DNA from 2 places in the Candidatus Agathobaculum pullicola genome. Region 1 is predicted to be linked to the other one. Evidence: riboswitches for the same ligand, from Rfam matches in the RefSeq annotation. Region 1 holds a riboswitch; the other holds the start of a gene.
What was found. Region 1 has a riboswitch for thiamine pyrophosphate ahead of thiS (sulfur carrier protein ThiS). Riboswitches for the same ligand answer to the same signal wherever they lie in the genome.
Positions count from the first base shown of each region.

Region 2: it holds a riboswitch for thiamine pyrophosphate, as region 1 does, so the genes downstream of both, thiD (bifunctional hydroxymethylpyrimidine kinase/phosphomethylpyrimidine kinase) here and thiS (sulfur carrier protein ThiS) in region 1, are expected to answer to the same signal.

Region 1 is NZ_JBQKJP010000014.1:33,686-39,645, forward strand. It holds gene thiH (2-iminoacetate synthase ThiH) at 1-776, opposite strand, end outside; gene ACTQ3V_RS06945 (thiazole synthase) at 1,004-1,768, opposite strand; gene thiF (sulfur carrier protein ThiS adenylyltransferase ThiF) at 1,812-2,447, opposite strand; gene thiS (sulfur carrier protein ThiS) at 2,452-2,646, opposite strand; TPP riboswitch at 2,714-2,816, opposite strand; gene dinB (DNA polymerase IV) at 2,905-4,134, shown strand; gene ACTQ3V_RS06965 (class I adenylate-forming enzyme family protein) at 4,406-5,960, opposite strand, start outside.
Region 2 is NZ_JBQKJP010000013.1:13,868-19,827, reverse strand. It holds gene ACTQ3V_RS06590 (GntR family transcriptional regulator) at 194-964, shown strand; gene ACTQ3V_RS06585 (peptidylprolyl isomerase) at 970-1,614, shown strand; gene ACTQ3V_RS06580 (LysR family transcriptional regulator) at 1,673-2,569, opposite strand; gene ACTQ3V_RS06575 (flavodoxin family protein) at 2,783-3,322, shown strand; gene ACTQ3V_RS06570 (carboxymuconolactone decarboxylase family protein) at 3,344-4,114, shown strand; TPP riboswitch at 4,140-4,243, shown strand; gene thiD (bifunctional hydroxymethylpyrimidine kinase/phosphomethylpyrimidine kinase) at 4,335-5,126, shown strand; gene thiW (energy coupling factor transporter S component ThiW) at 5,133-5,642, shown strand; gene thiM (hydroxyethylthiazole kinase) at 5,639-5,960, shown strand, end outside.

The sequences.
Region 1 (5,960 bases):
CGGAAGTCGGACAGGCCCAGAAGCGCCGCAAAGCCTACGCCGCGCATGCCGCCCATCAGGGCGCGCTCCTGCGCGTTCAGACGGTAGGGAAAAATGCGCTTGTGCCCGCCCAGATGCAGCGTTTGGTATTTGTCCGCATCGTAGGTTTCCTGAAAAACGGTGACGTAATCCACACCGCACTCGTGCAGGTAAGCGTATTCGCTGACGTTGACCGGGTAAATTTCGACGCCGATGACGCGGAAGTGCTGGCGCGCGAGCTTGACCGCTTCACCAATGTATTCCACGGGCGACATTGTGCGGCTTTCGCCGGTCAGCAGCAGGATTTCCTGCAAACCGGTTGCGGCGATGGCCTGAAGCTCCCGTTCGATTTCATCCATGTCGAGCTTGGCGCGGCGGATTTTGTTGTGGCAGTTGAAGCCGCAGTAGATACAGTAATTTTCGCAATAGTTGGCGATGTACAGCGGCGTGAACATCTGCACCGAATTGCCGAAATGCTTGCGTGTCTCCATCTGCGCGCGTTGCGCCATCTGTTCGAGGAAGGGCGCGGCGGCGGGGGAGAGGAGTGCTGCAAAGTCCTCGGGCTGGAGTACATCGCGGTTTAAAGCGCGCTGCACGTCAGCCGAAGTGTAGCAATCTGCATCGTAGGCGTTCATGCGGGCGATAACCTCGTCCTGAATGTCCGAGCCGATGTTGTCCATGCCGGGCTGGTAGGCCATGTGGTCGGTTTCGGCGGTGATATATTTTGCGGAGATAACCTCCGGCTTTGGTTCATACATGACAATACTCCTTTCTTGTTTTGTGCTCCCCACAAGGCGGTGCGGGCAATGCCGCTGCGCGCGGCGGGCGCACAAGAAGGGGACAACCTGCGGTTTTCTCCTTCTTGTGAATCATCCACTTTCCCTTGAGGGCGCGCTGCGCGCGCAAAGCAGGGTTCCGGTTTGCGCTTGCCGCCCGGTTTGCTGGTTAGAACAGCAAGGGCGGCTGCCACCCCAGAGGAGGTGCCTTAGTCGTGCAAAAAGCCGGTCAGCGGGGAGGAGGCCGCCGCGCTGTCGCGCACGCGGCCGAGTCCTGCGAGATACGCCGTGCGGCCGGCCTCAATCGCTTTTTTGAATGCCTCGGCCATCGCAGGAATATCGCCCGCCGTGGCGATTGCGGTATTGGCCATCACAGCCGCCGCGCCCATTTCCATGGCTTCGCAGGCCTGCGACGGGCGGCCGATGCCCGCGTCTACGATGATCGGCAGGTCAATCTCGTTAATCAGGATTTGAATAAACTCGCGCGTGGCAAGTCCCTTGTTGGTACCGATGGGCGCGCCGAGCGGCATCACGCAGGCCGCGCCTGCGCTCACCAAATCGCGCGCTACATTCAGGTCGGGATACATATACGGCATGACGACAAAGCCCTCTTTTGCGAGGATTTCGGTCGCGCGGATGGTTTCCTGGTTGTCCGGCAGCAGATATTTGCTGTCGCGCATGATCTCGATTTTGACAAAGTCGCCGCAGCCGACTTCACGCGCGAGCCGCGCGATGCGCACGGCCTCGTCCGCGTTGCGCGCGCCCGAGGTATTGGGCAGCAAGGTTACGCCCTTGGGGATGTAATCGAGGATGTTCGCCGTGCCGCCTTCATTGGCGCGGCGCAGTGCGAGCGTGATGATCTGCGCGCCTGCATGGTGTACGGCGGCGTTGATTAAATCGAGCGAATATTTACCCGAGCCCAGAATAAAGCGGGAAGTGAATTCATGCCCGCCCAGAATCAGCTTATCTTCCATTGTTTTTCTGTTCTCCTTTTTATCATATCTGGATATCTTACGTTTATGGGTCGGTATGTCCGAGCAGCAGCCGCAGCACCATGGTGGCCTGCTGCGCAGCGCAGACGGCGACGCGCGGCGCCATCAGGCCAACGCCGTCCGCGATGTCGCTGGTTCCGTCTCCGCAGACGTACAGCTGCCCGAAACGGCGCTTGGTGCGCATCTGGTTGGTCGAGCCATAGCCTGCCATGCCGTTGCCCGACACAATGGGGGTGTCCGGCAGTTCAGAGAGTAGTGTTTCAATCAGCATGGCTTTCTGGTCGGCGCGGTCGAATGCTTCGCAGACTACATCGCAGCCGGCAAACAGGCGCGCGGCATTGGCCGGGATGATGCGTTCGGTGTGTGGGTCGTATTGCAGATAGGGGTTGATAGCTTCGAGCTGCTCGAGCAAGGCCAGCGTCTTGGGGATACCGATGTCCTTCATCGTGTAGTGCTGTCGGTTGAGGTTGCTTACCGCCACCGTATCGAAATCGACCAGCACCAGCCGTCCCACACCCAGCCGCGCCAGATGCACGGCGATGTTAGAGCCGAGGCCGCCCAGCCCCGCGATGCCGACCGAAGCGTGGTCGAGCTTTTGCTGGATGTCCGCGCCGTGCCGCTCGACGAGCGCGGCGTGCAGTTCTTCTTTCGTCAGATACATGGTTTCAGCCTCCGCCGACGAATTGCACAATTTCAATCACATCGTCCTCGTGCAGCGCCTCTTGTGAAAACCGTGCGCGCGGCACAATTTGTCCGTTGCGCTCGACCGCGACGCGCTGTGGGTCGTGTCCGCGCTGTTCCAGAAGAGACAGAACAGTCATGTCCGGGGAACAGGTGTATATTTCGCCGTTTATCTTCATAAAATCCCTTCTTTCAGGCAATAAAAATACCCCGGTTTCACCATGCGGCAAAACCGGGGCATTGAGTTTTTGCGATGCGACAGCTTCCCTACGATGGTGCTAACCAACAGGTTCAAAAGGTTAGGCTCTCGCCCTCTCAGCCGCTCATCACGGCACCCTTGCTTGCAAATCCAGTATAGACCGGTGGAAAGAGGTTGTCAAGGCGCAAATTCTCTGCTACAATAAAAGAAAACAAATGTTCGATTGGAGGGAAGCCGTGTGGAGCGTACCATTTTGCATTGCGACTGTAATTCGTTTTACGCATCGGTAGAGACCTTGCTCGACCCGACGCTGGCCGATGGGCCGAGTGCGGTCTGCGGCGATCCGGAAAGCCGCCACGGCATCATCCTTGCCAAAAACGAAAAGGCCAAGACATTCGGGGTGCAGACGGCGGAAACCATCTGGCAGGCAAAACGAAAATGCCCCGATTTGCGGCTGGTTGCGCCGCACCGTGAGGAATACGTCAAGTATTCGCGCCGCTGCAACGAGCTGTACCTGCAATACACGGATTTGGTCGACCCATTCGGCATTGACGAGTCCTTTCTGGACGTGACCGGTTCGATGCACCTGTTCGGCACGGGTGAGCAAATCGCGGACGAGCTGCGCCGCCGCATGCGCGAGGAAATCGGGCTGACGATTTCGGTGGGCGTGTCGTTCAATCGCGCGTTTGCCAAGCTGGGCAGCGACTACAAGAAACCGGATGCGACGACCGTCTTTTCGCGTGAGAACTTCCGGGAGCGCGTCTGGCCGCTGCCGGCCAATGCGTTGCTGTATGTTGGCAGGCGCGCCGCCGCGCGGCTCGACGGGCTGGGCATACACACGATTGGCGACTTAGCGGCCTGTGAACCGGTATTTCTGCATAGCATTTTCGGCAAGCAGGGCGATATGCTGCTGCGCTATGCCCGTGGCGAGGATGACGAGCCGGTGCGCTCGTTTTATGCCGAGCGCGAGGTCAAGAGCGTGGGCAACGGCATGACCTTTGCACATAATCTGGTGGGGGAAGAGGCATGCCGCATGGGATTGACCGCGCTGTGCGATAACGTCGGCCGCCGCCTGCGGGCGCGCGGGATGGTGTGCCAAACCGTGCAGATCGGCATTCGGGACCCGGCGTTTCACAACCGCTCACGGCAAGTGACACTCGAGCAGCCAACCAATTCCACCCGCGTGCTGTTTGAAACGTCGCTTGCGCTGCTGCGCGCGCATTGGGCGATGGATAAGCCGGTGCGGCTGCTGTCGGTTACGGCCGCCAACCTGCTGCCGGAAAATCAAGCCTGCGAACAGCTTTCTCTATTTGATGGTCCGCAGCAGGCGCAGACGCGGCAGAAGCAGCGTGAGCTGGATAAGACCGTGGACGCATTGCGGCAGCGGTTTGGAAACCGTTCGGTGATGTTTGCCAACTCGGTGCGGAAAGACAAAAAAGGCGAACCGAAAGAACAAAAAAAGCCGTGAGCATGCAAAGTCTGCGAATCAGCGCTACCATGCCGGCCCTGATTGTTAAGCAACCGAAAGGGCTTGCTGCCCATTAACGTGCTATGCGTCCTTCAGAAAAGCCAGAAAAAACAAAGCTGTCAATGGTAGAGGGGGTATTGTTGTGTCAAAAAATACTTCAGCCCAAAAATAAGAGCGGGCATCTGACGATGCACCGCTCTGTATCAAACGGAATAAGTTCCAGCTTGGGGGAGCTGTTTACACAAGCCGGGACGATTCACTCGGGCTGTCTTTATTGTGATTCCTGCACCTGCTGACGCAGCTTATAGTGCATCAGCTTGCCGGTTGCCGTATGTGGCAACTCGTCAACAATGTGATAAATGCGGGGCCACTTGTAGGAGGACAGCATCGGGCTGTGCACGCAATAGTCCTTGAGTTCTGCCACGCTCAGGGTGTCATCCGACGGAACAACATAGGCCGCGACTACCTCGCCGCGCAGCTTATCCGGCACGCCGATGACCGCGCTTTCCGCGACCTTGGGGTGTTCGTTGAGTACCGCTTCAATCTGGGTGGGGTAGATGTTCTCGCCCGCGGACACAATCATGTCATCCTTGCGGCCGGACACAGTGATAAACTCATTTTCGTCCCACACGCCTACGTCACCCGTGTATAGCCAGCCCTTGTAGAACTTCTGTGCGGTCATCTCGGGATTGTTAAAGTAGCAGAACGCGCTCTTGGCGGGCGAGGAGATGATGATTTCGCCCGGCGTTTTGCCGTCGTGCGGCACGGTTTCCTCGGGCTCGGCGTGACTGCCGTCCTCGTGGATGGCGACCAGCCGCACCTCATCGTCCGTACACGAACGTCCGGCGGAGCCGGCCATATCCGGCAGGTCGAACGGGCGCAGGAAGGTATTCCAGAAGGTTTCGGTTGTGCCGTAGCCGTTGAAAATATTGGGAGTCAAAAGCTGCATGTATTTTTCACATGCGGCTTTCTCAAACGGCGCGCCCATTGTCACAATGCCGCGCAGCGCAGACAGGTCGGCGGGGGTGCGCTCCTGCGTGCGGGCGAGCATCGCGATGATGGTCGGCACACCGATGAGGAAGGAAATCTGATACGTTTCCGCATATTCCAGACAGCGCTTGGGTGCAAAATCGCGCAGAATGACGACCTCGCCGCCTGCATACAGCGTCGGGCACGGACCGCCCGCATGGATGCCGCCTCGGTGGAACCACGGGGTCATATTCATCGTGCGGTCGGTCGGGCCGAGCGGGAAGTGCATCATCACGTCATGCGCGGACAGCACTTCGTTGATATTGTTGATTGGCACGCCTTTGGGACGGTTGGTTGTGCCTGAGGTGTAAAGCCGCGTGGTTTCGTCATAGATGTGCGGCGAAAAATCGATGGGAGGGTTGGTTTCGGGCTGCCCGGCAACATAATCCGTATAGCGGGTATGGTCTGCGGGCGCGGTGGCGTCGCCTTTGTAATCGACCATGATGACACGGGCGGGCTTGTGTTCACACAACTCGAGCGCGCCGCCGGAGAGTTTGCCGAATTCTGCATCATAAAGGAACGCCTTGGGGCGGCTGTCGTCGATTACGAGCGCGATTTCGCCCGCGCCCTGCCGATAGTTGACCGGACAGGCAATGGCGCCGATCTTGTGCGCCGCCAGATAGCAGAACACAAACTCGGGCGAGTTGAGCAGAGTGAACATAACCACGTCATTTTTCCCCACGCCGTCCGTGCGCAGCGCATGCGCCAGACGGTTGGCTTCCGCGTTGAGCTGGGCATAGGTCCAGCGACGGCCGGAGAGAGGGTCGTGCAGTGCGGGGCGGCTGCCGAAGCGGGAG
Region 2 (5,960 bases), on a different contig from region 1:
AAAAAAATTAAAAAATTTTTATATGTTTTGCCAAGGCTAATGGATCAAATGAAAATAAAAACCAATGAATTCGTGCAAAAAGCGACATAAATATGCCATGATACACCATTTTGAAATTTTAGGCAAGAAGGTTTTACAAGGGCAGCGTGTGTGTTATAATAAATAAACCAGTTTGTGCTGTAGGGGGTGCGTCATGCCGAAGGCAAAATATGAACAGCTTTACTATATTTTGAAAGAGAAAATTGAGTCCGGTACATATCCGCCGCAGGAAATGCTGCCGAGCGAACATACGTTAATCGCTGAGTTAGGGTGTTCACGTAATACACTGCGCCGCGCTGTGAGTGAACTGGTGCGGGAAGGATATGTGCAGACTGTGCAGGGTAAGGGAATGCGCAATATTTTTGAGCCGACTCAGCAAACAACATTTACGCTGGGTACAATTGAGACATTTGGTGAGTCCACAATGCGCAACCAGCAGCGCGGGACAAGCAGGGTCCTACTGTTTTCCCCAGTGATAGCGGATCGGCAGCTTGCAGATAAAACTGGTTTCGCGGAGGGAACCCAGCTGTTTTATATTCAGCGTCTGCATTATCTGAGTGGAAGGCCGCTGATTCTTAACCACAGCTATTTCCGGCAAGATGTAGCAAAGGGTCTGACACATGAAATCGCGGAAGGCTCAATCTATCGTTATCTGGAAAACGAACTGCACATATCTATCATTAACAGCAAACGTGTGGTGACAGTAGAAAAAGCAACGCCGCTCGACCTGCAATATTTGGATATGGGAGACTGCAACTGCCTTGCGGTTGTGAGCAGCCAGACATATAATAGCGATGGTGTGATGTTTGAATACACGCAGTCGCGCCATCAACCCAACTTTTTCCGCTTTCAGGATAATGCGGTACGGCGTCCGTCGGCGTATTCTCGTGGCAAACTGGGCGGAACGAATGAAAAAAAGGAGTAAACCAAATGAAAAAACGCATTGCTTTGAGTTTATGCCTGCTGACAGCGCTGCTGCTTGGTGGCTGTGGCGGCAAGGACACGACAGACGCGGAGGATACAGCGATTGACAAGCAGAACGAGCAAGAAGACACAGCACAGGCTGCGACAGAGGGAATCGGCATACATCATGCTGAGATCACGATAAAGGATATGGGCACGATTACGGTTGAGCTGGACGGCGACACTGCGCCAATTTCGGTACAGAATTTCATGGACTTGGCAGAAAGTGGATTTTATGACGGCCTGACCTTTCACCGGATCATCAACGGCTTTATGATGCAGGGCGGTGATCCGAACGGTGACGGAACGGGTGGATCTGATCAGACGATCAAAGGTGAATTTGCCGAAAATGGCGTGGAAAACGATCTGTCGCACACGCGCGGTGCAATATCAATGGCGCGTGCGCAGGATATGGACAGCGCGTCTTCGCAGTTTTTCATTGTTCATCAGGACAGTGCTTATCTGGACGGACAGTACGCTTGCTTCGGATATGTGACCGACGGCATGGATATCGTGGACAAGATTTGTGAGAATACACCAGTAGAGGATGGCAACGGCACAGTGCTGCCGGAATACCAGCCGGTGATCGAAAGCATCAAAATAATTGACTGATCGAATGACAAAAACCGTCTCCCAGAGGAGGCGGTTTTTTGTTTGGGATACTGCATTTTTATGGACAGATTTCGGAAATATTGGCCCGGAGCTGCGCCAAAAAGTATTCGGCTGCTTTGGATAAGGCAGCATACCGCTTCCAGACCAGCGACATGCCCAAGGTGATGTCCGGCATCAGAGGACGAAAGCAGAGGCTGCTGTCGCCACTGGTGTTGATGAGCTTATCCAGCGTCAAGACATATCCCATTTTTTCATCGGCCATCAGCGATGCGTTGTATGCCAGATTGTAGGTTGCGCTGATTTGCAGTTCGGACAAGGGTTTTTGAATCCATTGCAGGAAATTCGGAAAATGAATCATCTGACGGGATAAAATCAGCGGCTTATCCCACAGATCCTCCGGTGCAATGCGGTCTTTTTGCGCAAGAGGTGCGTCTTTACGCATCAAAACCCCCCAATGATCCAGCATGGGCAGAGCCAATTGTTCATATTTAGAGGAGTCGGTTGTGCCGAGCAGCAAACCAAAGTCGAAAAGCCCTTTGTCCAGCCGGTCTATCAGATCCTGTCCATCGCCGCTGACAATATGAAAGTGTACGTCCGGGTATTCATTCTGAATTTGATGTGCTACCCGGGCAATAGCACGCAGCGAGTCCGTTTCACCGGCGCCAATGAAGATGTCGCCGGCCATTCCATGACCGGACTGACGAATTTCGTTTTCGGTTTTTTGAACCAGATCGACAATTTCCTGCGCACGCTTGCGAAAAAGGCGGCCTTCTTCGGTCAGACCGATTTTGTGATTTCGTTTGCCGCGCACCAGAAGCTGCTTGCCGAGCTCCTCTTCTAAATCCTTCAGCTGTCGTGAGATGGTAGGCTGCGTTAGATTCAGGTACTCAGCGGCAGCTGAAATGCTTTGCTCCTGTGTGACAGCCAAAAAATATTCCAAAATCCGAAGTTCCATGTTCCGCCTCGCTTTACGATAGGTATATTGGAGATAGCTGCAAACAGTGTACCGATAATATTTATACTTGTCAAGCATGAAAAAGCGAAAAAGATAAGTATTTGCTATTGGATGAATTTCTTTTTATAATAAAAGAGAAAAGAAGAAGATGAGGAATTGGCCGAAACGAATGGGGGAGAAATAGCAAGTAATATATATGATGGAGGGACAGAAATGAGCAAAAAAGTATTGATTGTGGCAACGAGTCCGCGTAGAAACGGAAATTCCAATCGCCTTGCAGAGGCGTTTGCGAAAGGTGCGCTGCAGGCGGGTCATCAGGTGGAAACAGTTTATCTATGCGAAAAAAATATTGGGTTTTGCCGGGGATGTTTGGCCTGCCAGCAAACCATGCGTTGTGTCATCCGCGATGATGCGGATACAATCGCGCAGCAAATGGGAGCTGCGGACATATTGGTATTTTCAACGCCGATTTATTACTATGGCATGAGCGGACAGATGAAAACCATGTTGGATCGGGCAAATCCGCTGTTTCCCGCAGACTATACCTTCCGGGATGTCTATTTATTGACGGCAGCAGCAGACGATGGCCCGGAAACGCCGGAAGGCGCAGTACATGGTTTGCAGGGGTGGATCAGCTGCTTTGAAAAAGCACGTCTGGCAGGCAGTGTGTTTGCAGGCGGTGTGACGGATGCCGGGGAAATTGAAGGTCATCCGATGCTGCAAACTGCGTTTGAAATGGGAAGTAGAATATAACAAGAAGGGAAGCGTATTACTATGGCGGTCAAACAGACGGCAGGACGGGATTCGTTGGGGGCCTTTGCCCCTAAGTTTGCCGAACTCAATGATGATGTGTTATTTGGGCAGGTATGGAGCAGAGAAGATAAGCTCTCCCTGCGCGACCGTTCGCTGGTAACGATCGTGTGCCTGATGGCGCAAGGTCTGGTGGATTCTTCATTCCAGTATCACCTGATTACGGCGAAGCAGAATGGTATCACCCGCATGGAAATTGCAGAAATTTTGACGCACGCCGCATTTTATGCAGGATGGCCTAAGGCATGGGCAGCGTTTCGTATGGCAAAAGAGGTTTGGGCAGCAGAAGAAGAAGAGACGGTTGACGGCAAAGCTGCACATCAAAATGAAATGGTGTTCCCCATCGGTCAGCCAAACGATGCGTATGCACAGTATTTTGTCGGACAGAGCTATCTCGCGCCAGTCTCTACCGAGCAGATTGGTATTTTTAACGTGACTTTTGAACCGGGCTGCCGCAACAACTGGCATATTCATCACGCCGACAAGGGGGGTGGGCAGACTCTCGTCTGTGTGGCTGGAAAGGGCTATTACCAGGAATGGGGAAAGCCTGCGGTCGAGCTGCATCCGGGGGACACGGTCAATATCCCTGTGGGTGTGAAGCATTGGCACGGCGCTGCACCGGATAGCTGGTTCTCACATCTGGCAGTAGAGGTGCCTGGTGAAAATGGAAGAAATGAATGGCTGGAAGCGGTGGATGACGCGACATATACAGCTGTATGCGGACAGAACGCTTGACAAATGTTCCAACAAGTGCTAACTTAATATAAAGCAAGGGAGCTTCCGTGGGAGGCTGAGAGGAGGTTTCGACCTCGACCTTACCTGATTTGGATAATGCCAACGTAGGGATGCTGGAACAAGATGAAACCGCATGCGTATGCGGTCATTTTCGGACGCGAAAGGACATCCTGACAGGGATGTCCTTTTTTTCATGCAGAAATGACAGGAGGAAACGGAAATGAAGAAAGTGCTTACCATTGCAGGCTCGGACTGCTCAGGCGGCGCGGGGGTGCAGGCAGATTTGAAAACGATGGCGGCGCACGGTATATTTGGCATGAGCGTGATTGTGTCGGTGGTGGCGGAAAACACAGCGCGCGTGATTGATATTCAGGATGTTAGCCCCAAGATGATTGAGGAACAGATCGATGCAGTTTTCGAGGATATTGTACCGGACGCAGTCAAGATTGGTATGCTGTCCTCGCCCGCGTGCATGAAAGCGGTTGCGGGAAAACTCGCGCAGTATCGGCCGCAGCATGTGGTCATTGACCCTGTGATGTTTGCCAAAAACGGAGACGCACTCATGGACCCTGCTTCAGTCGGCACACTGATTGAGACAGTGCTGCCGTATGCAGATATTCTGACACCCAATATCCCTGAGGCACAATACATTGCGGACATGCAGATTGAAAAGCCTGCGGATATGGAGGAGGCGGCGCGCCGTATCTATGCGAAGGGCTGCCGCAACGTGCTGGTCAAGGGCGGCAAGAACATGGCAGGCGCGGTGGATGTACTGTATGACGGCGTAAACTTCCACCGCTACGAGATCGCGCAGCTGGACACCACCAGTACGCATGGCACGGGCTGCACGTTGTCCTCGGCAATTGCGTCCAATTTGGCGCTGGGATATGATATTCCCGAAGCGGTGTCGCGTGCCAAGTCCTATGTCACTGACGCTATCCGTCATGCGCCCGGTTTTGGAAACGGCTGTGGACCGCTCAACCATTTTTGCCGTATGTTTCCGGAGGGGTGAACCATTATGCAGACAAAATCCATTCGCAAACTGACGATTGCCGGGCTGCTGGTTGCGGTGGCCGTGGTTGGCAGCCTGTTTGTTATCCCGGTGATGGGTGCGAAGTGTTCGCCCATACAGCACATGGTCAACGTGCTGGGCGCGGTGCTCCTTGGCCCGTGGTATGCTTTCGGCATGGCGTTTGTCGCCTCGCTGATCCGCAATCTGCTGGGTCTGGGCAGCTTGCTGGCGTTTCCCGGGTCGATGATCGGTGCGCTGCTGTGCGGTCTTGCCTATAAACTGTGGCAAAAGCTTCCTGTCGCATATATCGGTGAAGTGGTTGGTACAGGTATTCTGGGAGGTATCGCGTCTTATCCGATTGCGGCGGTGCTGATGAATAACAAGGCCGCGGCACTCTTTGCCTTTGTGCCATCCTTTCTGGTGTCGACTGCAGTAGGTGCTGCAATTTCTGTTTTAGTATTGGCAGCGCTCAAGCGTACACAGGTATTTCGTGAGCTGGAGGGGGCGCTGCGGTGACGGAAAGTCTGAAACAGATCGTAGCGCATACTCAGTCAGTCAGACCGATGGTGCACTCGATTACCAATAACGTAACCATCAACGATTGCGTAAACATCATTCTTGCAGCGGGTGGCACGGCCATCATGGCGCAGGATGAGCGTGAGGTTGAGGAAATTACGGCATATGCTGATGCGCTTGCGCTCAACATGGGTGCGCTGCGCGCGCAGGAAGCGATGCTGCTGGCTGCGCATGCAGCCAAGCGGCTGGGACATCCGGTTGTACTCGATCCGGTTGCTGCCGGGGCAAGCCGCTTGCGCAGCGAAATGTGCGGTCGGC